3 regions of the Limosilactobacillus sp. genome follow, and region 1 is predicted to be linked to each of the others. Evidence: a T-box and tRNA genes for the amino acid it is inferred to sense, from the RefSeq annotation. Region 1 holds a T-box; the other regions hold tRNA genes.
What was found. A T-box is a leader RNA that pairs with one kind of tRNA and senses whether it is charged. The one in region 1 lies ahead of LKE23_RS10915 (valine--tRNA ligase), so its partner is inferred to be a tRNA-Val.
Positions count from the first base shown of each region.

Region 2: it has a tRNA-Val gene. The T-box ahead of LKE23_RS10915 (valine--tRNA ligase) is inferred to sense a tRNA for this amino acid. The anticodon was not compared.
Region 3: it has a tRNA-Val gene. The T-box ahead of LKE23_RS10915 (valine--tRNA ligase) is inferred to sense a tRNA for this amino acid. The anticodon was not compared.

Region 1 is NZ_JAKVPE010000001.1:2,294,644-2,302,260, reverse strand. It holds gene LKE23_RS10930 (rod shape-determining protein) at 1-138, opposite strand, end outside; gene LKE23_RS10925 (JAB domain-containing protein) at 282-905, opposite strand; gene LKE23_RS10920 (bifunctional folylpolyglutamate synthase/dihydrofolate synthase) at 981-2,294, opposite strand; gene LKE23_RS10915 (valine--tRNA ligase) at 2,365-5,022, opposite strand; T-box leader at 5,104-5,314, opposite strand; gene thiI (tRNA uracil 4-sulfurtransferase ThiI) at 5,359-6,579, opposite strand; gene LKE23_RS10905 (cysteine desulfurase family protein) at 6,613-7,617, opposite strand, start outside.
Region 2 is NZ_JAKVPE010000001.1:414,559-422,175, reverse strand. It holds gene LKE23_RS02025 (LTA synthase family protein) at 1-504, opposite strand, end outside; gene LKE23_RS02020 (hypothetical protein) at 666-941, opposite strand; gene LKE23_RS02015 (L-lactate dehydrogenase) at 1,080-1,988, opposite strand; gene LKE23_RS02010 (hypothetical protein) at 2,307-2,693, opposite strand; tRNA gene LKE23_RS02005 (tRNA-Asp) at 3,078-3,152, opposite strand; tRNA gene LKE23_RS02000 (tRNA-Gln) at 3,158-3,229, opposite strand; tRNA gene LKE23_RS01995 (tRNA-Val) at 3,256-3,328, opposite strand; gene LKE23_RS01990 (SDR family NAD(P)-dependent oxidoreductase) at 3,560-4,327, opposite strand; gene LKE23_RS01985 (helix-turn-helix domain-containing protein) at 4,562-5,821, shown strand; gene LKE23_RS01980 (zinc-dependent alcohol dehydrogenase family protein) at 5,876-6,892, opposite strand; gene LKE23_RS01975 (VOC family protein) at 6,909-7,319, opposite strand.
Region 3 is NZ_JAKVPE010000001.1:1,020,238-1,027,854, forward strand. It holds gene tnpA (IS200/IS605 family transposase) at 1-263, shown strand, start outside; gene LKE23_RS04965 (RNA-guided endonuclease TnpB family protein) at 260-1,420, shown strand; gene LKE23_RS04970 (phosphoglycerate dehydrogenase) at 1,539-2,711, opposite strand; gene serC (3-phosphoserine/phosphohydroxythreonine transaminase) at 2,728-3,801, opposite strand; gene LKE23_RS04980 (histidine phosphatase family protein) at 4,092-4,715, shown strand; tRNA gene LKE23_RS04985 (tRNA-Pro) at 4,785-4,858, opposite strand; tRNA gene LKE23_RS04990 (tRNA-Arg) at 4,911-4,984, opposite strand; tRNA gene LKE23_RS04995 (tRNA-Gly) at 4,990-5,061, opposite strand; tRNA gene LKE23_RS05000 (tRNA-Leu) at 5,153-5,234, opposite strand; tRNA gene LKE23_RS05005 (tRNA-Val) at 5,238-5,310, opposite strand; gene LKE23_RS05010 (deoxynucleoside kinase) at 5,376-6,017, opposite strand; gene LKE23_RS05015 (amino acid permease) at 6,131-7,615, opposite strand.

The DNA of each region.
Region 1 (7,617 bases):
GGAGATAACTTCATTGGTCTTCGTGTTGCGCGCAACGACCGATGGTTCCCGAAGCACGATCCCCTTGCCTTCAAGGTAGACGATCGTGTTCGCGGTCCCCAGGTCGATTCCTAGATTCTTGGTTCCAATTCCTAGCAATCTATTTCTTCCCTTCGTTTTCTAATTAATAATTTCAAATTAATATCGTGGATATTATACCATAGCCTCCGACTACATACGAACACTAATATACATTATCAGGCCTGGAAGAAATAATATTAAAGCAGAAATTAAGTTTTTCTTTACTTTTCGGGGGCACCCTGTTGCTCGCGCCAGCTGTAATACCGCTGGCGGCCAACAATGAGAAAATCAAGGACCGTAATTCCCAAGATCCGGCCCCCGCGCTCCAAGCGGCGGGCAAAGGCCAGGTCCTGCTGGGAGGGCTGGACGTCGCCGGTGGGATGATTATGAATCAACACCAGTCCGCTGGCCGAATTCAGCAGGGCCTGCTTAAAAATCTGGTCGGGGTACAGGACGCATTCGCTTCGGCCCCCGCTAAAAAGCGTCTTCAAGGCGACGATCTCGTTGTGAACGTTGGTGTAGGCCACGGCGACCTGCTCGTTTTCGATGCCGTTAAAGTGCTCGATCATCGCCGCCCCCAGTTCAATGCTCGAATAGGCGTGGCCAAGCACCTCCGGGTAGCTGCGGGCAACCAGCTGACCAAGCTCGACGGCCGCCAAGAAACGGGCCAGCCGCATGCTGGAAAAGGCTAGTTTTTTCTTCTCGACCCTGGTCATCTGCTTAAGGCTTTCGGGGGTTGGATGGTAGTACAGGAGGTATTTAGCCGCGTCTTCACCGTCAACCGTCATCCCCCGGACGCTTTCTGCTACCAGGCGTTCATACTCATCACGGATTTTCTTTGCCATTTTTAATCTTCCTTTCGTATTGGTCCTTCACTATATCAATACGGAAAAAAGCGGCAATTGTATTAAATAATTTGCTTAATCTTCAAAAAAGTGGCGAACGTCGGAGATGAAGTAGAGTGAGCCGGTGACGATCATGGCGTCATCACTGCCCAGTTGACGGGCCAGCTGGGCAAAACCAGTCTGCCAGTTGTCGGCCACCTGGATCGGGTAGCGGCTCGGAATCTGGGCGGCCACCGCCCCCAGATCGGCACTCGGCCGCTTGGGACCCGGACCGGCAAAGTTGGTGACGGTCAGGTGAACGTTGCCCAGGCTGGCAAGCTCGCCCAACATCAGGTCGTACTGCTTGTCGGCCAGGATAGCAACCAGGATGTAGACGTCCCGGTCGGCCAGGTCGTCCTTGATCGACTTGACCAGGGCCTGCATCCCCGGCAGGTTGTGGGCGCCGTCCAGCAAAACTAGCGGTTCGTCGCACACGACCTCCATCCGGCCGGGCCAGCGACTCGCTGCCAGGCCCCGCCTGAGGGCGTTTTGATCCAGTGGCAGCCGGTGAGCAGCAAGGAAGAGCTGGGCGGCGGTCAGGGCAATGGCGGCGTTGTCGACCTGGTAGTCCCCGGCCAAGCCGAGCTGGAAGGTTCCGTGGTGGATGCCCAGGCCATCGTACTGAAGCTTGGCATAGAGGCCGTGTCCATTGAGCTTAGTTCCCTGGTAGTCGCGACCCAATTCATAGAGTTGGGATTGCTTGGCATGGGCCGTGTCGGCAACCACCTGCCGAGCGGATTCGGGCAGCTTGCCGATCACGACCGGAACCCCCTGCTTGATGATTCCCGCCTTCTGACTGGCAATCGCCGCCAGGGTGTTGCCCAGGTATTTCATGTGGTCCCAGCCGACCGTGGTGATCACGCTGACGTCCGGGACGATCACGTTTGTCGAATCGTAGAGGCCCCCGATGCCGACCTCGAGCAGGACGACGTCGGGATGTTTTTCTTCCATGTAGCAAAACATCAGGGCCGTATCAATCTCAAACTCGGTTGGTCCCCCGCTCGGTAATTCAGCGTCGAGCTTGGCGACCACCGGCTCCAGGCGCTGGGCCAGTCGAATCAGGTCGGCGTCGGGAATCTGCTGGGCATTGTACTCGATCCGCTCGTTAAAGCGGGTAATAAAGGGGGAGGTGAAGCTGCCGACGGTCAGGCCGCATTCGAGCAGCATCGACCGCAGCATCGCCACCGTCGACCCCTTGCCGTTGGTTCCCGTGACGTGGATGTAGTGCTGCCCCTCCTGGGGATTGCCGAGTTCTTGCAAAAAGCGACGCATCCGCTTGAGGGTCGGAATCTTCTTAAATTTTGTCCGTCCGTGGATGAAATTCAGGGCGTCTTCGTAGGTCTTAATCATCAAATTAGTCCTTTCTCAAACTAAAAAAGATTGTGATACCCAAATCGTACCACAATCTTTTACTATTTCACTAGGCTTCTTGAAGTGAGGCCAGACGTTCCTTGGCGGAGTCCAGCTTCTGCTGCCATTCAACCGCCTTTTGCTTTTCGGCTTCAACGACCTTTTCAGGAGCGTTGGCAACGAACTTCTCGTTGCCCAGCTTCTTTTGTGACCGCTGAACTTCCTTTTCCAGCTTGGCGATTTCCTTTTGCATCTTGGCCCGTTCCTCATCCAGATCGACCAGTTCGGCCATCGGGATGTAGACCTCGGCACCGGCCAGGATTCCAGTCATGGCCAGCTTTGGTGCCTTGACGTCGGTGCTGATCGTCAGCTCTGCGGGGTGGCAGAAGCGGTCGATGTAGTCCCGGTTGGCGTTGAGCATGTCGCCCAGGTGTTGGTTGTCGACCTTGACCAGGATGTCAACCGGCTTGGACATTGGGGCGTTGGCTTCGTTCCGGATGTTCCGCACCGCCTTGATCATTTCGATCAGGTTGCTCATCTGGTCGGTTGCGTCGGCATCGTCCAGTTCATCGTGAGCAACTGGATAGTCGGCCACCATGATGGACTTGCCGTCGTGCGGCATCGACTGCCAGAGCTTTTCGGTAACGAACGGCATGATCGGGTGCATCAGCTTCAAGGTCTGGTCGAGGACGTAGCCCAGGATGTTCTTGGTGTCCTGCTTTTCTTCGTCGGTCCCGTTGTTGAGCTTCTCCTTGGTCATTTCGATGTACCAGTCACAGAAGTCGTTCCAGATGAAGTTGTAGAGTGCCCGGCCGGCCTCACCGAATTCGAACTTGTCGAATTGCTCATTGACCTGCTTGACCGTGGCGTTCAGCCGGCTCAGAATCCAGCGGTCGGCCAGGTCCCACTTGGACTTGTCCGGCAGAACCGGTGCCGGCATCTCGCCGAGGTTCATGATTACGTAACGGGAGGCGTTCCAGATCTTGTTGATGAAGTTCCAGGCCGCATCCATCTTGGTGTAGGAGAACCGAATGTCCTGACCAGGAGTGGAGCCGGTAACCAGGAACCACCGCAGGGCGTCGACCCCGTACTTGGCAATGACGTCCATCGGGTCGATCCCGTTCCCCAGGGACTTAGACATCTTGCGGCCCTGTTCGTCACGGATCAGACCGTGGAGCAGAACGTTTCTAAATGGTGCCTTGCCGGTGAATTCCAGGGACTGGAAGATCATCCGGGAAACCCAGAAGAAGATGATGTCGTAACCGGTAACCAGGGTGCTGGTTGGGAAGTAGCGCTTGAAATCCGGTGAGTCGGTGTTTGGCCAGCCCATCGTAGAGAATGGCCAGAGGGCACTACTGAACCAGGTGTCCAGGACGTCCTTGTCACGGGTCCAGTTTTCCTCGTCCTTTGGTGCTTCCATGCCGACGTAGACCTCGCCGGTACCCTTCTTGTACCAGGCCGGGATCCGGTGCCCCCACCAGAGCTGCCGGGAGATCACCCAGTCGTGGACGTTTTCCATCCACTGGGTGAAGGTGTGTTCGAACCGTTCCGGAATGAAGTTAACCTTGTCGTCAGTCTTCTGGTTGGCCAGGGCTTGTTCGGCCAGCGGCTTCATCTTGACGAACCACTGGGTCGACAGCCGGGCTTCAACCTGGACGCCGGTCCGCTCGGAGTGACCAACGGAGTGGACGATTGGAACGACCTTGAGCATGTAGCCCTGGTCCTCCAAGTCCTTAACCATGGCCTTGCGGGCTTCGAACCGGTCCATCCCCTCGTACTTGCCGGCGTTTTCGTTCATCGAGGCGTCCTCATTCATGGTGTTTAATTCCGGCAGGTTGTGGCGCTTGCCGACCTTGAAGTCATTCGGGTCGTGGGCTGGCGTGATCTTCACCATCCCGGTCCCGAAGTCTGGGGTAACGTAGTCGTCGGCGATGATTTCAATCTCCCGGTTGACCAGCGGTACCATGACGTGCTTGCCGACCAGGTCCTTGTAACGTTCATCATTCGGGTTAACGGCAACGGCTTCGTCACCAAACATGGTTTCCGGCCGGGTCGTCGCGATTTCGATGTAGTCCTTGCCGTTAAAGGTGGTGCCGTCGGTGAATGGGTACTTAACGTGGTAGAAGGCACCCTTGTCGTCCTTGTGGATTACCTCGATGTCGGACAGGGCCGTCCGGGCTTGCGGATCCCAGTTGATGATGTAGGTTCCCCGGTAAATCAGGCCCTTATTGTAAAGATCGACGAAGACCTTGCGAACGGCCTTGTTCAGTCCCTCATCCAGGGTGAAGCGCTCGCGGTCGTAGTCAACGGAAATCCCGAGCTTAGCCCACTGCTTGTGGATGATGTCGGCGTATTCGTCCTTCCAGTCCCAAACCTGTTGAACGAACTTTTCCCGACCCAGGTCGTAGCGGGAAATCCCCTGCTTGCGTAACCGGGCCTCGACCTTGGCCTGGGTAGCAATCCCGGCGTGGTCCATCCCCGGCAGCCAGAGGACGTCGTAGCCCTGCATCCGCTTCTGCCGAATCAGCATGTCCTGCAGGGTGGTGTCCCAGGCGTGGCCCAGGTGTAACTTTCCGGTAACGTTCGGCGGCGGAATCACAATTGAATACGGGTGAGCCTTCTTATCGCCGCTTGGCTTAAAGAGGCCCTGGTCGATCCACCATTGGTAGCGACCAGCTTCGACAGCTGTTGGATCATACTTGGTTGACATTTCCTTTTCGGTTGCCATTGTATAATCGCTCCTTTCAAAAATTCATGGTTAACACTATTTAATTAAGCACTGGCAAAATAAAAATCGCCCTATCACTATTGATAGGACGATTTGCTCGCGGTACCACCTATATTGAGCGGTCTCCCGCTCCCCTCGCTCATTTAATAACGGTCAATGAACCGGACCGGCCTACTGAATTCAGCCGATCTGCTCCCGAACTACCTTCGCGAAGCTGATCCAGGCCCTCTCAGCACCGGGCCCTCTCTGGTGGATCCGCACTCTTCGTTACTCTTTCGGTCAATGCTTATTTATGCTTGTATGATAGCTAAATAATCTGCCAGCGTCAAGCGAAGATTAGAGCAATTCGGCAAAAACATCCTCATTTTGGTTGAGGAAGTCCTCACCGGGATGAATCTCGGTAATCTTAATATTGTCCAGCGAGCGTTTCATCAGACCCTCGATATCCAGGCGCTGCTCGTACTCGCGCGCCCGGTCAAGTCGTGGCCGGGTCTTCGGCGACGGTGGCGTGAAGACGGTGCAGCAATCCTCGTAAGGCAGGATCGAGAGGTCGTAGGTGCCGATCTCTTCGGCAATCTTGATGATCTCGGTCTTGTCGTAGGACAGCACTGGCCGCAGTACCGGGAAGGAGGTGACATCGTTGATCGCTAGCATACTCTCCATCGTCTGGGAAGCCACCTGGCCGAGGGATTCCCCGTTGAAAATCGCCAGGCCGTGACGCTTGACCATCAGGGCGGCGGCGAGACGAAGCATCATCCGCCGCTGGACGGTCATCAGATAGCCCTCCGGCACCTTTTCCTTAACTGTTTCCTGGATTTCGGCAAACGGTACCTGGATAAAGCGGATGCTGCCGCTGTACTTGGCCAGTTTTTCGGTCAGCTGCTTGGCCTTAGCCAGCGCCTGGGGACTGGTGTACGGCGGACTGAAGAAGTGAACCATTTCCATGGAAACGCCTCGCTTCATCCCCAGGTAGGCGGCCACCGGCGAGTCGATCCCGCCGGACATCATCATCATGCCCTTGCCGGCAGTGCCGACGGGCAGGCCACCGGCACCCTTGATGGTTTCACTGGAGAGGAAGATCCCGTTGAGCCGGATCTCCACCCGGATGGTCAGGTCGGGATGGTGGACGTCCACCTTGAGCTTGTCGGGGAACTTGTTCAAGAGGTAGCCCCCTAATTGGTTGTTCATCTCAAAGGTGTCCATTTCGAAGTGGTGATCGGCCCGCCGCGTCTCGATCTTAAAGGTCATCGGGTGATCAACTTGTTCTTCGACCATCTGGGCAGCCGCCTGCTTGGTGGCCTCAAAGGACTTCTCGACCCGAATCGACGGCGAAAAGTTCTGAATCCCAAAGACCAGCTTCAAGCGATCCATAACCTGGTCGTAGTCGGCCCCGTTGAGCTGAACGTGAAGCCGATCCCGCTGGGCATGAACCTTGACAGAACCAAAGCTGTGCAGGGCGTGGCGGACGTTATCGCCGAGCCGGTCAATGAAGGACTTCTTGTTGTGGCCCTTGGTGGACAATTCACCATAGCGGACCATAATTTCGGTATATTGCACGCGCAATTCCTCCTTTCAAGTTAAATTTTAATCTTAGTCGATAATCTTCTTGAAACCGGCGTAGAGCTGGTCGAAGGTCTTGTTGAACTGGTCGGCCTCTTCCAGGGTGTTTTGGTCCCCCAGGCTGATCCGGACCGCACTGGTGGCGATCTCTTCCGGCACCTTCATTGCCGCCAGGGTCCCAGCCTCGGAACGCTTCTTCGACGAGCAGGCACTGGTGGTCGAAATGTAGATTCCCTGGTCCTCAAAGGCGTGCACGATCGTCTCGCCCCGGACGCCAACGATGGCAAAGCAGAGGATGTGGGGCGCAAAACCTTCGTCCCGGCCGGAAATGATTTTGACGTGGTCGAACTGCTTCAGGTGGTCGTAGATTCGTTCCTTGATCGCCTGCTCGCGCTTGACCGTCTCGTCCTCGTTTTCCTTGACCAGGCGGATGGCCCGGGCCATGGCGACATCACCCGGGGTGTTTTCAGTCCCGGAGCGCAGTGTCCGTTCCTGGCCACCACCGGCAATCAGCGGGGCAAGCTTGCGACCGCTCTTGACGTAGACGAAACCGGTCCCGCGTGGTGCGTGGAACTTGTGGCCGGAGAAGGTGGCAAAGTCGACCCGGTCGGAGAAGACCAGGTCGTCGATCCCCTTGCCAATGGCCTGAACGGCGTCGACCATGTAGTGAATGTTCGGGTAGTCCTTCAAGATTTCGCCAACCTCTTTGATCGGCTGGATGGTCCCAATCTCGTTGTTGACCGCCATGATGGAAACCAGGATCGTGTCGGGACGAATGGCCGCCTTGACGTCTGCCGGGTTAATCCGGCCCTGGTCGTCAACTGGCAGGTAGGTGATGTCAAAGCCGAGGTCCTTGAGCTGTTCCAGCGGATTGTGAACCGCCGCGTGCTCCACGCTGGTGGTAATGATGTGCTTGCCGAACCGGTGCTTAGCCATCGCGGTCCCCTTGATGACCCAGTTGTCACCCTCGGAACCGCCGCTGGTGAAGATGATCTCGCTCGGCTTAACGCCTAAGAGCTTGGCGATCTGCTGGCG
Region 2 (7,617 bases), 1.9 Mb from region 1:
GCTGCGGCCCCCGGCAAAACCGAGCAGCATCTGCCAACCCAGAATTTCCAGCACCAAGAAGACACCGATGAGGGCAAGGATAACTGTTCGTCGCTGCTTGGCTTGCCAACGATGCAGAATTCGGTGAAGCACCGGTGCGGCCATCCACAGCAAGAGAGTGCCCAACCATGTGATGAAGATCTGCTGGACTAGATAGCGTTCGGTAGTGCCGCCACCACTAGGCAGCCAGTGGGCAAGTGAAAATGTTACCGCCCCCACCAGACCATAGCCCAAGGCCAGCGGCCAACGACGGTGGATCGGCCCCTGATAATACCCGACCAGCATGGGAATGATGATGGCGCTGGTTCCGCCTAGCACCTTCAGTAGTTCCCAACCGGCGAGGCCCCCAATACTCCCGGCCTGCAGCAAGCCGGTTTGCCAGTGAAGGACGGTACCCCAAAATGCCAGCAACACCAGTAGCCCATAGATCAGGAGTGGCCAGGACAGTTTTACTTTATTTCTCAAGTTAATCAAGAATCCTTTCTATTCCGAATACTTTCTTAACTTAAGTCTAACCGTTGTTTAGAAAGTACTTCACCATTCAATTTGTTACAACTGTTAACCAGCAAGACAGTGGGCAAAAAAAGTCTCCCCACCCAAGCGGGCGAGGAGACTTTTCTGGAAAGTTAGTCCTCGTAAACGTCTTCCAGCTGACCAGTCAGGCTGATTTTGTCCAAGCCGTTGCTCAATTCGTAGTGGTCGGCATCCACTTTCTTTTCGCGGTAGTCGGCGTGGGCAAATGCTGACACCAGCTTAGTCATGAACTTTTGACCGCCAGCGGCCGTTTGGTAAACCATGTGGTCAATGTACATTGGCATGTCGGTACTCTGCCGAACCATGGTGACCAGGTAAACTTGACTATCGGTCTTGCTGATTTCTGCTGTATCTTTCATTAATGACATATCGATATCCCCCTTCTCTTTACCTTTAATTATACTTGATTTATGGTAATAACCAAGCCTTTGTTATCCTAAAATGAAATATTTTCACAAACAAAAATCGGCGACCAGGTCAGACAACCTGATCGCCGATTCGTAAAACTAATCCTTCATCTTATCCTTAATTGTCTCAGCGGACTTTGCCAGCAACTCTTCTTCTTCGGCCGTCAATTTAATCTCATGGATGTCCTCAATCCCGTGGGCACCAACAACAGCTGGGTAGCCGACGTAGCAACCGTACTTCTCCATGTAAACGGAAACCGGTCCGAAGAGGTGCTTGTTGGTGAAGACCGCCTCAACCAGCAGTGCTGCGCAGGTAGCAACGCCAAAGCAGGTGTAGCCCTTACCAGCCATGATCGTGAAGGCCCCGTTCCGAATCGTGGTGGCCAGGCCATCAAGGTCAACCTTGCCCTCATCGGCCAGCTTGGTTACCGGGATCCCGTCCAGGTGAATCGTTGACCAAGCAGTAAACTGGGTGTTCCCGTGCTCACCAAGGACGTAACCATCAACGTTTTGCGGTGCCTCGTTGAAGGTCGTTCCAACCGCCCGCTGCATCCGGGCCGTGTCCAGCGAAGTCCCAGTTCCGAAGATCCGCTCATACGGCAGACCGGTTGCTTCCTGGAGAACACCCAGTACCGCGTCACACGGATTAGAAATGTTGATCAGGATGCCGTTAAAACCGCTTTCCTTGATCTTTGCACCAACCTCGCGGGCATTTTTCTTGTTGATTGGCAGTTCGGCGAACCGGTCACCAGTCCGGTTCGTGGCTTCAATGTCCCCAAATGCCGTGATCACAATGTCAGCATCGGCCAGTTCACCATAGTCATTCTGTTTGATCACCGCGGAATGATTGGTCCGCGGGAACGAGTCCCCAAAGTCATTGTACTCTGCCGCAACTTTCTTTTCGTCCTGATCAATCAGTACCAGCTCATCGGCCAGTCCCTTCATCAATAAGATGTGAGCAACGGTGGTCCCAACGTGACCAAGTCCAATAATTCCAATCTTATGCATGTAGATCACTCCTGTCTATAATGAAAGCGGTTACTATACACTTCTATCATAACACGAAAAAGGGAACCGCCCCATGACGATTCCCAATTATAATTGCATTGTAAGACACTTGTTTAATTTCGTCTACTTCCGTAAGGCATGTCTGAGCGTTGTCACTGCATTAACCACCTGCAGTGCGGCCGCAGTGACGAGAATGGCCCGCATAAACTTGTTTTGCTTGGCTGGTTGGTGTGCTGTTTTCTTGAACATCCTAACATCCCCTTCGCAGATTCGTCCCAGTTAGTTTAGTATCTACTTTTATTTTACCACAGAAGAAAATCAATCAATGGTCGACCGAATACGATCGAGCTGGTCAATTGTCTGACGTAAAGTATCGCCAGTAGTCGCTTGATAATAATAGCGATCACCAATCAGGCTAAGGGGATGCTCAGTCAGTTCCGTGGCCACCAGATGATAAAGTGGCAGGTCGCTCCCTGGATGATGCACTAAGGCCATCGAGATGATGTATTCACTGCAATCATCCAAGCTTTGCGACTGTAAGGGAAGCAACTCCCCTGATTCAACGAAGATTTTTCTAAATTGGCTGGCACTTAACTGCTCCTGTGTCCCCTGCGCTCGCAAAAAGGCATTTTCATCAACATATGACGGCACATTTTTGCTGAGCATGGTCTGGACCGTTTCTTGCATAAAATCAACCTTGGCCATTGATATCAAGCCCGCTTTCTCTAATGCATTACTGTCTAGTTCTGGTTAAGACCGTTTCTACTTTTATCCTAACATTTAAACAAATAAGGGCGGAGACGAGATCTAGATCCCGTTCCCGCCCGCTTCAGGTTGCCGAAATTAGTAGCTTAAGAAATAATTGCTCCCTATATTAAACGATCTTTTACCCCAAAAATATTGAACCGACATTTACATTTATTCTTAATATAATAACTCTATCCCAATCTCCTTCGACAACAACTTTATTATACTATATTGTGAAATCGTTTACAACTCTGTCAAACGGATGACAATTAACTTTTTTTACTGATTTTTACTAAAGAGTAAAAGAAAAAGCATCCGGTAGAAACCAGATGCTTTCGCTAACGGTCCGTACGAGACTCGAACTCGTGATCTCATCCGTGACAGGGATGCGTCCTAAACCAACTAGACCAACGGACCAAATATTGGGCTAGCTGGATTCGAACCAGCGCATGACGGTACCAAAAACCGTTGCCTTACCGCTTGGCTATAGCCCAATATTATGTTTGCGGTAAAGCCGCAATGGAGGATACAGGGCTCGAACCTGTGACCCTCTGCTTGTAAGGCAGACGCTCTCCCAACTGAGCTAATCCTCCAAATGTCATTCCTCATGACAACAGATAATATCTTACCAAGAATCAGCTAAAATAGCAAGACCATTTGACAAATTTTGCTGCAGTTTTGCTTTTCATCTTTAACTAATAAGCTCAGTCAATTGCCAAATCGACAAGATGCCTGGGTTGGTGCAGATTAAACTAAAAGACCGTGGTCCACTACCGGATCACAGCCCAATGTTGATGTTGATTCAAATACCATTAAGGAGAAATTTAGTTATTACCAGTTGAAGCCCCACCATCGACACAGACGTTCTGGCCGGTCATGTAAGAGGCCTTTTCGGAAGCAACAAAGTAAACAGCTTCACCAATTTCCTTTGGATCCGCGGCACGCTTATTTGGAATTCCGTTCAGCAGCAATTGACCGAAGCTGCCCTCGCTGGTGTCGTCGAGAACGGCCTTGGTCATGTTGGTCCGGACCGCACCAGGTGAAACAGCGTTAACCCGAATGCCCTTGTCGGCGTAGTCCATTGCTACGGCATGGGTAAAGCCAACGATGCCGGCCTTAGCAGCAATGTAGAGCGACATTGATGGTGCCGCAACCTCGGTGCCGAGGGCGGTAATGTTGACAACCGAACCGTAGCCCTGCTTAACGAACTGCTTAATTTCGGCGCTCATTGACAGGAAGGTCCCGCGGAGGTCAACCCCCATCGTCTTATCGAAATCGGCACTGGTCAGTTCATGAAAGGCCTTGAATGTTCCACTGATTCCTGCATCATTAACCGCGTAGTCAAGGTGACCAAACTTTTCAATTGTCTCTTGAACCGCGTGATTAACTTCATCTTCATTTGCAATGTTCGCAACAATTGGTAAGGCTTCGACGTGGTATTGATCCCGAATCTCTTGAGTCTTTTCATTTAGCGTCTCAGCCCCGAGCGCAACCATTGCAACGTTGACACCGTTAGCTGCGAAAACTTCCGTGATTCCGTAACCAATTCCTGAACTAGCACCCGTAATTAAGGCAACTTTTTCGTCAGCCATGATTATCCCTCCGTTTGTGTATTAATTAACTTTACGGGTACATTGTATGTGGAATCGGTTTCAGCGTCTTTATGTGTTTTCACAAAGATTTTTGATACAATAGGACATAACAAACTCTCGTGAAGTTAAACGGAGGCAGAAATGAAATTAAATCAGGCATTATACGCCTTGGATATTCACACAACAAATTCATTGATTACAGGTATTTTAAATTGCTCAGTTGTCAACGTATCAATGGCAGGAGTAACGTTAGACAATGGAAAGCGGCTAGGCTGGGACGAACTGAAGGCCCAACCGACCCCTCAACAAATCAAAGCACTTATTGAGGACGATTACCGTGCCCTGCAGATTTTTAATAACAGTGTCCCGCAGTATCTTCGCTCCGACGACCTAAATGTTGCCCTCAACACGCTCAGCAAGCAAACCAATTGTGCAATTTTTCTCATTAATCCTTCCGGAACCATTCTCACAGCCACGAACAAGCAGATTATCGACCAACTCTTCCCTCCCCGCTTTGACAAAAAATTAATTACTCAGGCAAATCAGCTTGGTGACCAGATGAACGATCCGTTTTGCCATCGTCAATTGGGAAGATACCCGGTTGGCATTTATCAACTATTCAATCATGAAAAGCGAATCGGTCGGATCATCGTCGTCAGCAATGGTCGACTTCCTTCACTGCTCATCCGCCTGGTTATTAGCTACTACTTGGAGTTTACAATCAACGTAATTACAACAACTGAGAAGCGATCCCAGTCTAATCGACTCAATTATTCCAGCAGCCTGGAATTAGCAATCAGTGATCGAACCTTTGATAGCCCGGCTCGACGGTCGGACCTTCAACCCTTCTTAGCACGGCCAGGTGCCAAGTACTTAATTGACATCCGCCTAGAGCAGCAATTCAATGAAATCTTTCTTCGTAACCTTCTCGGCCGGCTTAATCGACTGATCCCCCAGGGAATTTACTGTTTCTTTGACCGGGATATCATCCTGCTAACCAACCTCGCACCTACTGAGCAGCTCTGTCCGCCTGAGCTTATGCAGCTCAAGCAAATCGGTGACCCCGACCGCGTTATCGTTGGCGTCAGCAGTACCTTCACCATCCTGGCGGAATTCTTCCAGGCCTACGATCAAGCCCGACTCGCGGTACAGGTCGCAAGCGAGCGCCATCAAGCCTTCCTTTTGTTTGAAGATGCTACGCCGGTGATCTTAGCTGGTTATCTCCGTGACAACCATCAGCTGGGTTTCATCAATCCCGCCCTGCGCAAGCTCAAGACGGACGATGAAAAACATCAGACTGCCTTTTTCCAGACCCTGGTCACCTACCTGTTGAACAATGGCAGCGTCAGCCGAACCGCCCACCAGCTTCATCTTCACCACAATACCGTTCTCTATCGCCTCAACCGGATCATGGACCAGTGGGACTATCACTTCGACGATCCCCAGCGTAACGCCAACTTAATCCTCGGGGCAATCTTGCTCCAGCAACTATAAAAAGGGCCGCTATCGAATTTGATAACGACCCTTTTGAGGATGAATTAATAGGCGTTAGGCTTCTTCACCAGCAACCTTGACGATTGCCTTGGAAACACCGGTCAGCTTGCCACTAACGAAGTCTTCGACATGGTCAAAGTCGAGGACATGGGAAATCAGTGGCAGCGGATCAACGGCACCGGATTGCAGCAGGGCAATGGAGTCTTCAAAGGTGTATGGGTTGATGAAGGTTCCTTGGATCTTCAGCTGCTTTTGGAAGACCTTGTAGGTGTTAACCTTGAAAGTTGAGTCAGGGTTACCAACACCGAACATCAGGACTTGGCCACCACGGGCAGCGGCTTCAACGGCTTGTTCCTGCGTTTTTGGCAGACCAACGGCTTCAACCACGATGTCGTAGGAGTCGGCCTTGACTTCTTCGGGGTGCTTAACGTTGTTGATGGTCTTGAAGCCAAAGTGCTTCTTGTTGTTTTCCAGCTTTTCTTCGTTGGAACCAGCCAGGGTAACTTCGTGAACACCACGGGACTTCAGAATCTGGGCGATCAGTTGGCCTTCGAAACCATCACCGATAACGATGGCGTTCTGGTATGGGTGAGTTTCCAAAAGGTCAACCCCGTGTTCAGCACAGGAGATTGGTTCGATTACGGCAGCAGCTTCCAGGGAAACGTTGTCCGGAATGTGGTAAACAACTTCTTCGGGAGCGGTGAAGTATTCTTCAAAACCACCGTCACGGGTAACACCAACGGCATCCAGGTGTTCACACAGTTCTGGGCGGGATGACCGGCAGAACTTGCACTTGTGGCAGTAAACGTTCGGGTCAACGCTAACCCGGTCGCCCACCTTAAAGTTTTCAACGGCACTGCCGACTTCGGTAACGACCCCGGAGTTTTCGTGGCCTAAAACAATCGGTGGAACAGCGTCGGCAGAACCCGGCAGGCCACCGTACAGGGCCTTGTCGGTACCACAGATACCAGCCCAAGCAGTGTGAATCAGCACTTCGTTCGGCTTAACTGCTGGCTTATCGTAATCTTGAACTTCGAGCTGCTTTAATCCAGTTAAAACTAATGCCTTCATTAGTAAATCCTCCTAATTAATCCTTAACAATTTCACAAAATTCGATGGTTTCATCGTTGGGACCGGTGATGTTGAAGAACTTAATCCCGTGCTTCCAGAAATCGAGGTGTTGAACTTCGGCTTCCTTGACAGCAAAGCCCTCTGCCTTAGCGGCCTTGAAGGCGTTGTCGGCATCCTCAACGTTCAGTGAAATGTGGTTGATTGCACCGGTTTGGTGAACGGCACCATCACTATCCCAGATTTCCAGCATCAGGTGGGCGGCCTTCATGAAGGTCACCTGGTGTCCCTGGTCATCGGTGTCGAACTGGCCCTGCTTCTTGAAGCCCAGTTTTTCCCAAAAACGAATTGTTTTGTCCATATCATCAGTTGGAATCCCAACGTGTGCCAGGTCGTCAAAGTAACCGGCCAAGCTCTTATTAAATGCCATTGAAAGCCATCTCCTTGAGTGAGTTTGTGAATTCTTTCTCTTTCGACGCTTTTATAATACTTGTTTTTGCTTTCTATGTCAACCGGTTGACATAGAAAAATTGAAAAACATTAGCGGCGAATATTGCGCAGCAAGAATCTGCCATTTGGAAATCACCCTTTATCATTTGTAGAACTAGTTATTATTGTGAATAAGAAAGCTTGTGTGCCAAGCGTTTGACAAAATTTGAAAAATTCCTTCAGGTGGCTTGATTACTTTGGTACGATGCGCTATCTTATTTAGTTGGAAAATTCGGATT
Region 3 (7,617 bases), 1.3 Mb from region 1:
AGATTGGTAAAGACGATCACATTCACTTATTAGTGAGTGCGCCACCTAAATTATCGGTGACGAATATCGTACGCTGGTTAAAAGGGATTTCCGCTTGGCAATTATTTAGAGAGTGCCCTGAGCTGCGAACTAGTTACTGGAAGAAGCAGGGACGCCACCTGTGGTCACCGAGTTACTATGTTGAAAGCATTGGTGCGGTCAATGAGCAGGCCGTGGCCAAATATATTGACGACCAACGCCGTAAAGAGGTGAACTTAGAATGAGTAAGGTAATTAAAGGAGTCAAGCTATGCTTGTACCCAACTAAGGCTCAACAAGACCAGCTTTGGCAGATGTTTGGTAATGACCGGAAAGTCTGGAACCTGATGTTGGGTATGGCTAAGGAACGTTATGAGAACAACCCTAACAGTCATTTTGTTAATGAATACGGCATGAATTACCTGCTTAAACGTCTCAAAGAAGAATATCCGTATCTCAGAGAAAGTGACGCAACTAGTTTTCTAGTGGTTAATCATAATCTCGCTCAAGCATTCAAAATGCTCTTCAAGCATCGGGGTGGTTATCCACGTTTCAAAAGCCGTCACGCTTTACGCCAATCCTATACGGGACGATCAACTTGCAAGGTGATTGCCAAACGTAGAATGCAATTGCCAAAACTAGGCAGTATCCGCACGAGCAAGACTAATCAAGTTGGCAATGCCAAAATTAAGCGGTACACCGTTAGTTATGACCCGACGGGACGTTATTACCTATCCTTACAAGTTGAAACTGAAACTTGCCAGCTGCCCAAAACTGGAAAATCCGTTGGCCTAGATGTTGGCATCGCAGATTTAGCCATCAGTTCCGATGGAGACAAATACGCTTCTTTTAACGCCAAATGGCATGAAAAGCAAGCCGTTAAGTGGCAAAGCAAATACTCTAAACGTCGTCACCAGGCAATGGTAGCCGTTCGTCAGTGGAATCATAATCATAAAACGATTAAAGAAGATCTGGACGACTATCAAAATTGGCAACGGGCCAGAGTGACAAAGGCTCGTTACCAACAAAAGATAGCCAACAAGCGCAAGGATCACCTGCATAAGCTCACTACTAATTTAGTTAAGCAGTATGACGTGATTGTGATTGAGGATTTGAAAACCAAGAATCTCCAAAAGAATCACTGCTTAGCTAAATCTATTGCGAACGCCAGTTGGTATCAATTCCGCACCATGTTGGAGTATAAGTGTGCTTGGTATGGTAAACAGTTAATCGTGGTTAAGCCTAACTACACCAGTCAGATTTGTAGCACTTGTGGGTATCACAGTGGTAAGAAGCCGCTAGAAATCCGGGAATGGACTTGTCCTAAGTGTGGAATACACCACGATCGAGATATTAATGCGGCAGTTAATATCTTGCGTAGAGGATTAAAAGCCGTTGGTTAGGAACTAGCCTTGGTAAAAGAGCGGAGTTCTGTAAGTTAGGTAGCTGGAATACCAGTGCAATATCCTAAATACTACTTCGCGTTCCCAGAAGCTCGGTCATTTATGGCCGAGTAGTTCACTAGTGTTTAATGTAGCGCACCCGACTGACCGCGTCGATTGCTTCCAGTTCCGCGGTTACCTTCTTAATATCTGCAGCATCGAGGTCGCTGATGTCGACGATCGTGTAGGCATACTTGTCACGGGACCGGTTGACCAGGTTTTCGATGTTCAGTTGATTGTCGGCCATGACGGTCGTGATCTGCCCCAGCATGTTCGGCACGTTGCGGTGAATGATGGTGAAACGGTGCGGACCGGCAAAGGGCGCCTTGACATTCGGCAGGTTGACCGAATTGGCGGTGTTCCCGGTGGCGAGGTAGTCCATGATCTCGCGGGCCGCAATCCGGGCGCAGTTGGCCGTGGCCTCCTTCGTCGAACCGCCGATGTGAGGCGTGATCGTGACTTGATCGTTGCCCAGAATCTGCTCGTCACTGAAGTCGGTGCTGTAGTGGGCAACCTGGCCGTTCTCCAGGGCCGCCAGGACGGCCGCATTGTCGACGATTCCCAGGCGGGAGTAGTTGAGCAGCACCGCGCCCGGTTTGAACATCGCCATCTCCTTGGCGCCAATCAGGCCCGTGGTCTCCTCATTCTTTGGTACGTGAACCGTGATAAAGTCGGCCCCAGCAACCGTCTCCTTGATCGTCGCCGCCCGCTTGACTGCCGGCGAAAGGTGCCAGGCCGAGTCAACCGACAGGTAGGGATCGTAGCCGGTGACGTCCATCCCCAGGTCAATTGCGGCGTTGGCCACCAGCGAGCCGACGTGGCCCAGCCCCAGGATGGCCAGCTTCTTGCCCAGCAGTTCCGTGCCGCTGAACTGGGTCTTCTGTTTCTCCGTCCGCAGGGTGATGTCGGCGCCGGGTGCGGCCGAAGCGCTCCAGTTGGCCGCATTGATCAGGTTCCGTTTGGCATCGATCATGATCGCCAGCACCAGTTCTTTAACCGCGTTGGCATTGCCACCGGGCGTGTTGAAGACCGCGATCCCGTCTTCTAAGGCCCGGTCCAGGGGGATGTTGTTAAAGCCGGCACCGCAGCGGGCAATCACCTTTAAGCTGGCCGGGAACTCCTGATCGTGCAGGTCAACGCTGCGGATCATGTAGGCGTCCGGGGCGGCAGCGTCCTGGTTGATTCGGTAGTCGTCGGTAAATTCTGCCAGGCCGGCCTGGGCAATGGCGTTGTAGGTTTTAATATTGTACATGTGGGCTCCTCCTTATCTATGCGTGTTCCCGTTCAAATTTCGCCATAAAATCGCGCAGGGCAACCGCGCCTTCGTATGGCATGGCGTTATAGAGACTGGCCCGCATTCCCCCGACCAGCCGGTGGCCCTTGAGGTTCTTCAAGCCGGCCTGGTCAGCTTCCTGGACAAAGGCGGCATCCAGGTCCGGATCACCGGTCGTAAACGGGATGTTGGTTAGCGAGCGGGCGTCTGGCGCGACCTTGTTGGTGAAGAGCTTCGATTCAGCCAGGTAGTCGTAGATCAGGTTGGACTTCTTGACGTTTTGATCGTTGATTGCTTCGACCCCACCCTGGTCCTCAAGCCACTTCATCACTAGGTTGGCGACGTAAATCTGGAAGACCGGCGGCGTGTTGAGCGTCGAGTGCTTCTTCGCCAGGGCCGGGTAGTTCAGCATGCTTGGCAGGGTGCTTTCCTGATCCAGAAGGTGCTTTTTCAGGACCACGATCGTCAGTCCCGCCGGCGCCAGGTTCTTCTGCGCCCCGGCATAGATCAGGTCGAAACGCTTGAAGTCGTAGGTTTGCCCCAAAAAGTTCGACGACAGGTCCCCCACCAGCGGCACCGTCGTCTCCGGCAGTTCGTGGTAGGTCGTGCCGTAGATCGTATTGTTACCGGTGATGTGCAGGTAGTCGTAGGTGTCAGCCGGCAGTTCGGGAACGGTCGGAATTGTCGTAAAGTCGGGGCCCGCATCCGTGACCGTGTCGACCGTCAGCCCAGGGATCTTCTCGGCTTCCTCAATCGCCCGCTCTGACCAGTGACCGGTATTAGCGTAGGCAACGCGGTGATATCTGGTGGCCAGGTTCAGCGGCACCATCGTAAACTGCAAGGTGCCTCCACCCTGAAGGAAGAGGGCCTCGTAGTCGTCCCCCAGGTGCATCAGCTTGAGGACGCGGTCGTGAGCCTGGGTGAGCACCTCATCAAAGAGTGGCGAACGGTGCGAAATCTCGACAATGCTCATCCCAGAGCCATGGTAATCGAGCAGTTCGGCTTGAACTTGTTTGAGAACGGTCCGTGGCAAGGTAGCTGGACCGGCGGCGTAGTTATAAATTGGCATGTTGATCCCTCCAAATCGTCTGGTACGAAAAAAGGCCCCCACTGTTCGTGGAGACCATTGGATTAGGATCCTAATCTAGTTCGTGGCCCCCACCATGTGAAGGCCACCCCAAAAGGCCAGCCTTCTAAATGCTAGAAGACTGGGAGGAGCTTAATAATACTGTCTTGAGATTCTTCATCATGGTGCTCCCTCCTTTTGGGCATTACAAATCATTAATTAAATTCTAACCTCGATTTAATTTTTTGTCAATATCCGGTATAATAATTAAAAAAATAAAGGAGCAAAACTCGATGACTGAATTATACATTGTCCGCCACGGCCAGACCACGGCTAACCGCGCTGGGCTCAAGCAGGGCGTCATTGATGATGACCGCACCCTGCTGACCGAAGACGGAATAAAACAGGCCCAGGAGCTGGCGGCCGTCTTCCACCCACTGAACCTGAGCGCGCTTTACCAATCACCACTGCGTCGAACCGTTCAGACCGCCCGGATCCTCAATCAAAGCTTGAACCTGCCCGTGGCCACCGACCGCCGCCTGCTGGAGATCTCCTATGGCGACTGGGATGGCCAGGAAAATGCCCGGCTGGAGGCCCAGTATCCCACGCTTTTCTACGACCTGATCCATGACGTTCGACCAAACTATGCTCCAGTGGCCCATGGCGAAACCTTCGACCACGTTCAAAAACGGGTCCTGGCCTTCACCAAAGACGTCGTCAAGGCCCACCCCACCGAGCGGCTCCTGATCGTCACCCACGGCTTCACGGTCCGCTCCTTTGCGGCCAACGCAACCGGGGCCCACGGTTTGGAAATCCTTGAACCGGACAACTGCAGCGTCACCAAGATCATCGTTGATCCACAAACGCTGGAGCAGCACCTCGTTTACTACAACCGGGCCGCCAAGCCAAACTTCTAACTCAAAAAACTGAAAGGCTGCCAACCAACTTCTCGTCGGTTGACAGCTTTTGACTTTAAAATAAAAAAATCGGAAATACAAGATTCGAACTTGCGACCTCTGCGTCCCGAACGCAGCGCTCTACCAAGCTGAGCTAATTTCCGAAAAAAAGAAGCGCCACACCCATCTCAAGGAGATAACTGTCACGCTTTATGATGCACCCAGAAGGAGTCGAACCTTCAACCTTCTGATTCGTAGTCAGACACTCTATCCAATTGCGCTATGGGTGCATAAGAGCGGAAGACGGGATTCGAACCCGCGACCCCCACCATGGCAAGGTGATGTTCTACCACTGAACTACTTCCGCATATGAAGTTTTTGACACATTCCGTATCAACAGTTATTAATTATACGTGATGGCCTCGGAATTGTCAACAGCCTTTTTTTGAAAAGCTGAATGCGGACGAAGGGACTTGAACCCTTACATCAAAAGATACAAGATCCTAAATCTTGCGCGTCTGCCAATTCCGCCACATCCGCATATGGAGGATACAGGGCTCGAACCTGTGACCCTCTGCTTGTAAGGCAGATGCTCTCCCAACTGAGCTAATCCTCCAAAAGAACTAAGCTGAAACAAATCAGCTTAATTAATATAACATCGATCGTTTGCTTTGTCAAACCCTACTTTAAATTTAATTCGGCCAGCTTGCGATCAATCATCCCCAGCACCTCAGTCGCCGCCGTCGGGTTCTCGACGAAGTTGTACTTGTCCCCGTCAATCAGCATCTTCGGGCTCTCGTCGTAGTTTTCGTACCAGGCGTCGTAGCGGTCGTTCAAGTTCTTGTAGTAGGAATACAGTGACGGGTCGTTGGCGATCTGCTCGTAGGCCCGGCCGCGCTTCTCGATCCGGTGCAGCATCGTTTCGAAGGAGACCTTGATCGTGATCAGGAGGTTCGGTGCCTTCTGGTGCACCTGGTCCGGCAGCTCCTCCATCATGTTGCTCAACAAGGAGGAGTAAATATCGGATTCCGTCTCCGTTGCCCGGCCCATGTCGGCGTTGAGCTTGAACAGGAGCTCGTCTTCAAAGATCGACCGGTCCAAGACGTTGAGGTCGTTGCTGTAGGAGGCCTTGATCTCGTCCAGGCGCTTGTTTAAGAAGTAGATCTGCAGCAAAAAGCCGTACTTCTTCGGGTTCTCGTAGAAGAGCGGCAAGATCTTGTTGTCGTCGACGGATTCATAAAAGGCCTGGCTGTTCAAGTGGTTGGCCAGAAGCTGGGTCAGGCTGGTCTTGCCGGCCCCGATTGTTCCTGCTAAAGCAATCATTTCGTAACTATCCCTTTCTCATTAAAATTCTTCTTGGTAAAATTCACGATTACCATTCTAACATTTAAAAACAAAATGACCACCAAAAAGTGGCCATATTTTGTGGTTGGGTTTTAATTAGCCTCATCATCTGGTACGTACTTCTCACCCTTGGTGCTCCGCGACAGGTCAACCTGGTCGAGTGGGATCAGGTGGGTCTTGTAACGCACCTTGTAGTAAATGAACAGGATCAAGAAGATCGGCACACTCATGTAGGAGATGGCAATGTTTTGCCAATCCAGCTTAATGAAGGCGTTGACGTTCTGCCCACAGATAACGATGAAGCAGAGGATAAAGGCGAAGATCGGGCCAAACGGGAAGAAGGCCGACCGGTACTTGAGGTCGTTGAGGTCACGCCCCTGGGCAATGTAGGCCCGCCGGAACCGCCAGTGCGAGGCGGCGATCCCCAGCCAGGCGATGAACCCACACAGCCCGGAGGCACTAATCAGGTAGTTGTAGGCCTGAGGTCCGATGAATTGGGTCAGGTAAATCAAAGTAGAAACCAGCATCGTCCCCAGCAGGGCGTAGATCGGAATCCCCCGCTTGTTGACGTAGCCCAGGAAACGCCATGCGTAGCCTTCCCGCGCCTGGGAGAAGAGCATCCGCGTCGAAGCGTAGAGCCCGGAGTTGGCCGATGAAACCACGGCCGTCAGGATGACCGCGTTCATGATGCTGGCCGCCACTGCCAAGCCGGCCCGCTTGAAGACGATCGTAAACGGACTCATCGTCACGTTGGAAACGTCCTGGTTCAACAGGTTCTTGTCAGTGTACGGCAGGATGCAGGCGATTACGAAGATCGTGCAGATGTAGAAAATCAGGATCCGCCAGAAGGTCGAGTGGATGGCCTTGGAGACGGAGTGTTCGGGATCGTTGGCTTCACCGGCGGTAATCCCGACCAGCTCGGTCCCCTGGAAGGAGAACCCGGCGATCAGGAAGACGCTGATGATCGACGGGATCCCACCGACGAACGGTGCCTTCTTGTAGTGGAAGTTGCTCAGGCCGACCGCGTGACCGCCCATGATTCCCAGAATGATTGCCACCCCGATGATCAGGAAGACGATGACGGTCACGATTTTGATCAGGGCCAGCCAGTACTCCGTTTCCCCGTAGGAACGCACGGAGAGGTAGTTGATGATAAAGATCAGGGCCAGCACCGCCACGCTGAAGACCCATTGCGGAACGTTCGGCAGCCAGTAGTTCATGATGATGCCGGCCGTCGTCGCCTCAACCGGGATCGTTACCGCCCAGTTCAGCCAGTAGTTCCAGCCCATCGCAAAGCCCAGTGCCGGGTCGACGAACTTTGTTGAATAAGCAGAAAACGATCCGGTCAGCGGCATGTAGGTGGCCATTTCCCCGAGACTGGTCATCAAGAAGTAGACCATGAAGCCCATCACGATGTAGGCAACCAGCGCCCCACCTGGCCCGGCAGTGGAGATTGCCTCCCCACTGGTAATGAACAGCCCGGTCCCGATGGTTCCCCCAAGGGCAATCATCGACAGGTGCCGGGTCTGCAACGACCGTTTCATATGGCCGGTCGAATGATCTGTGCTATCTGCCATAA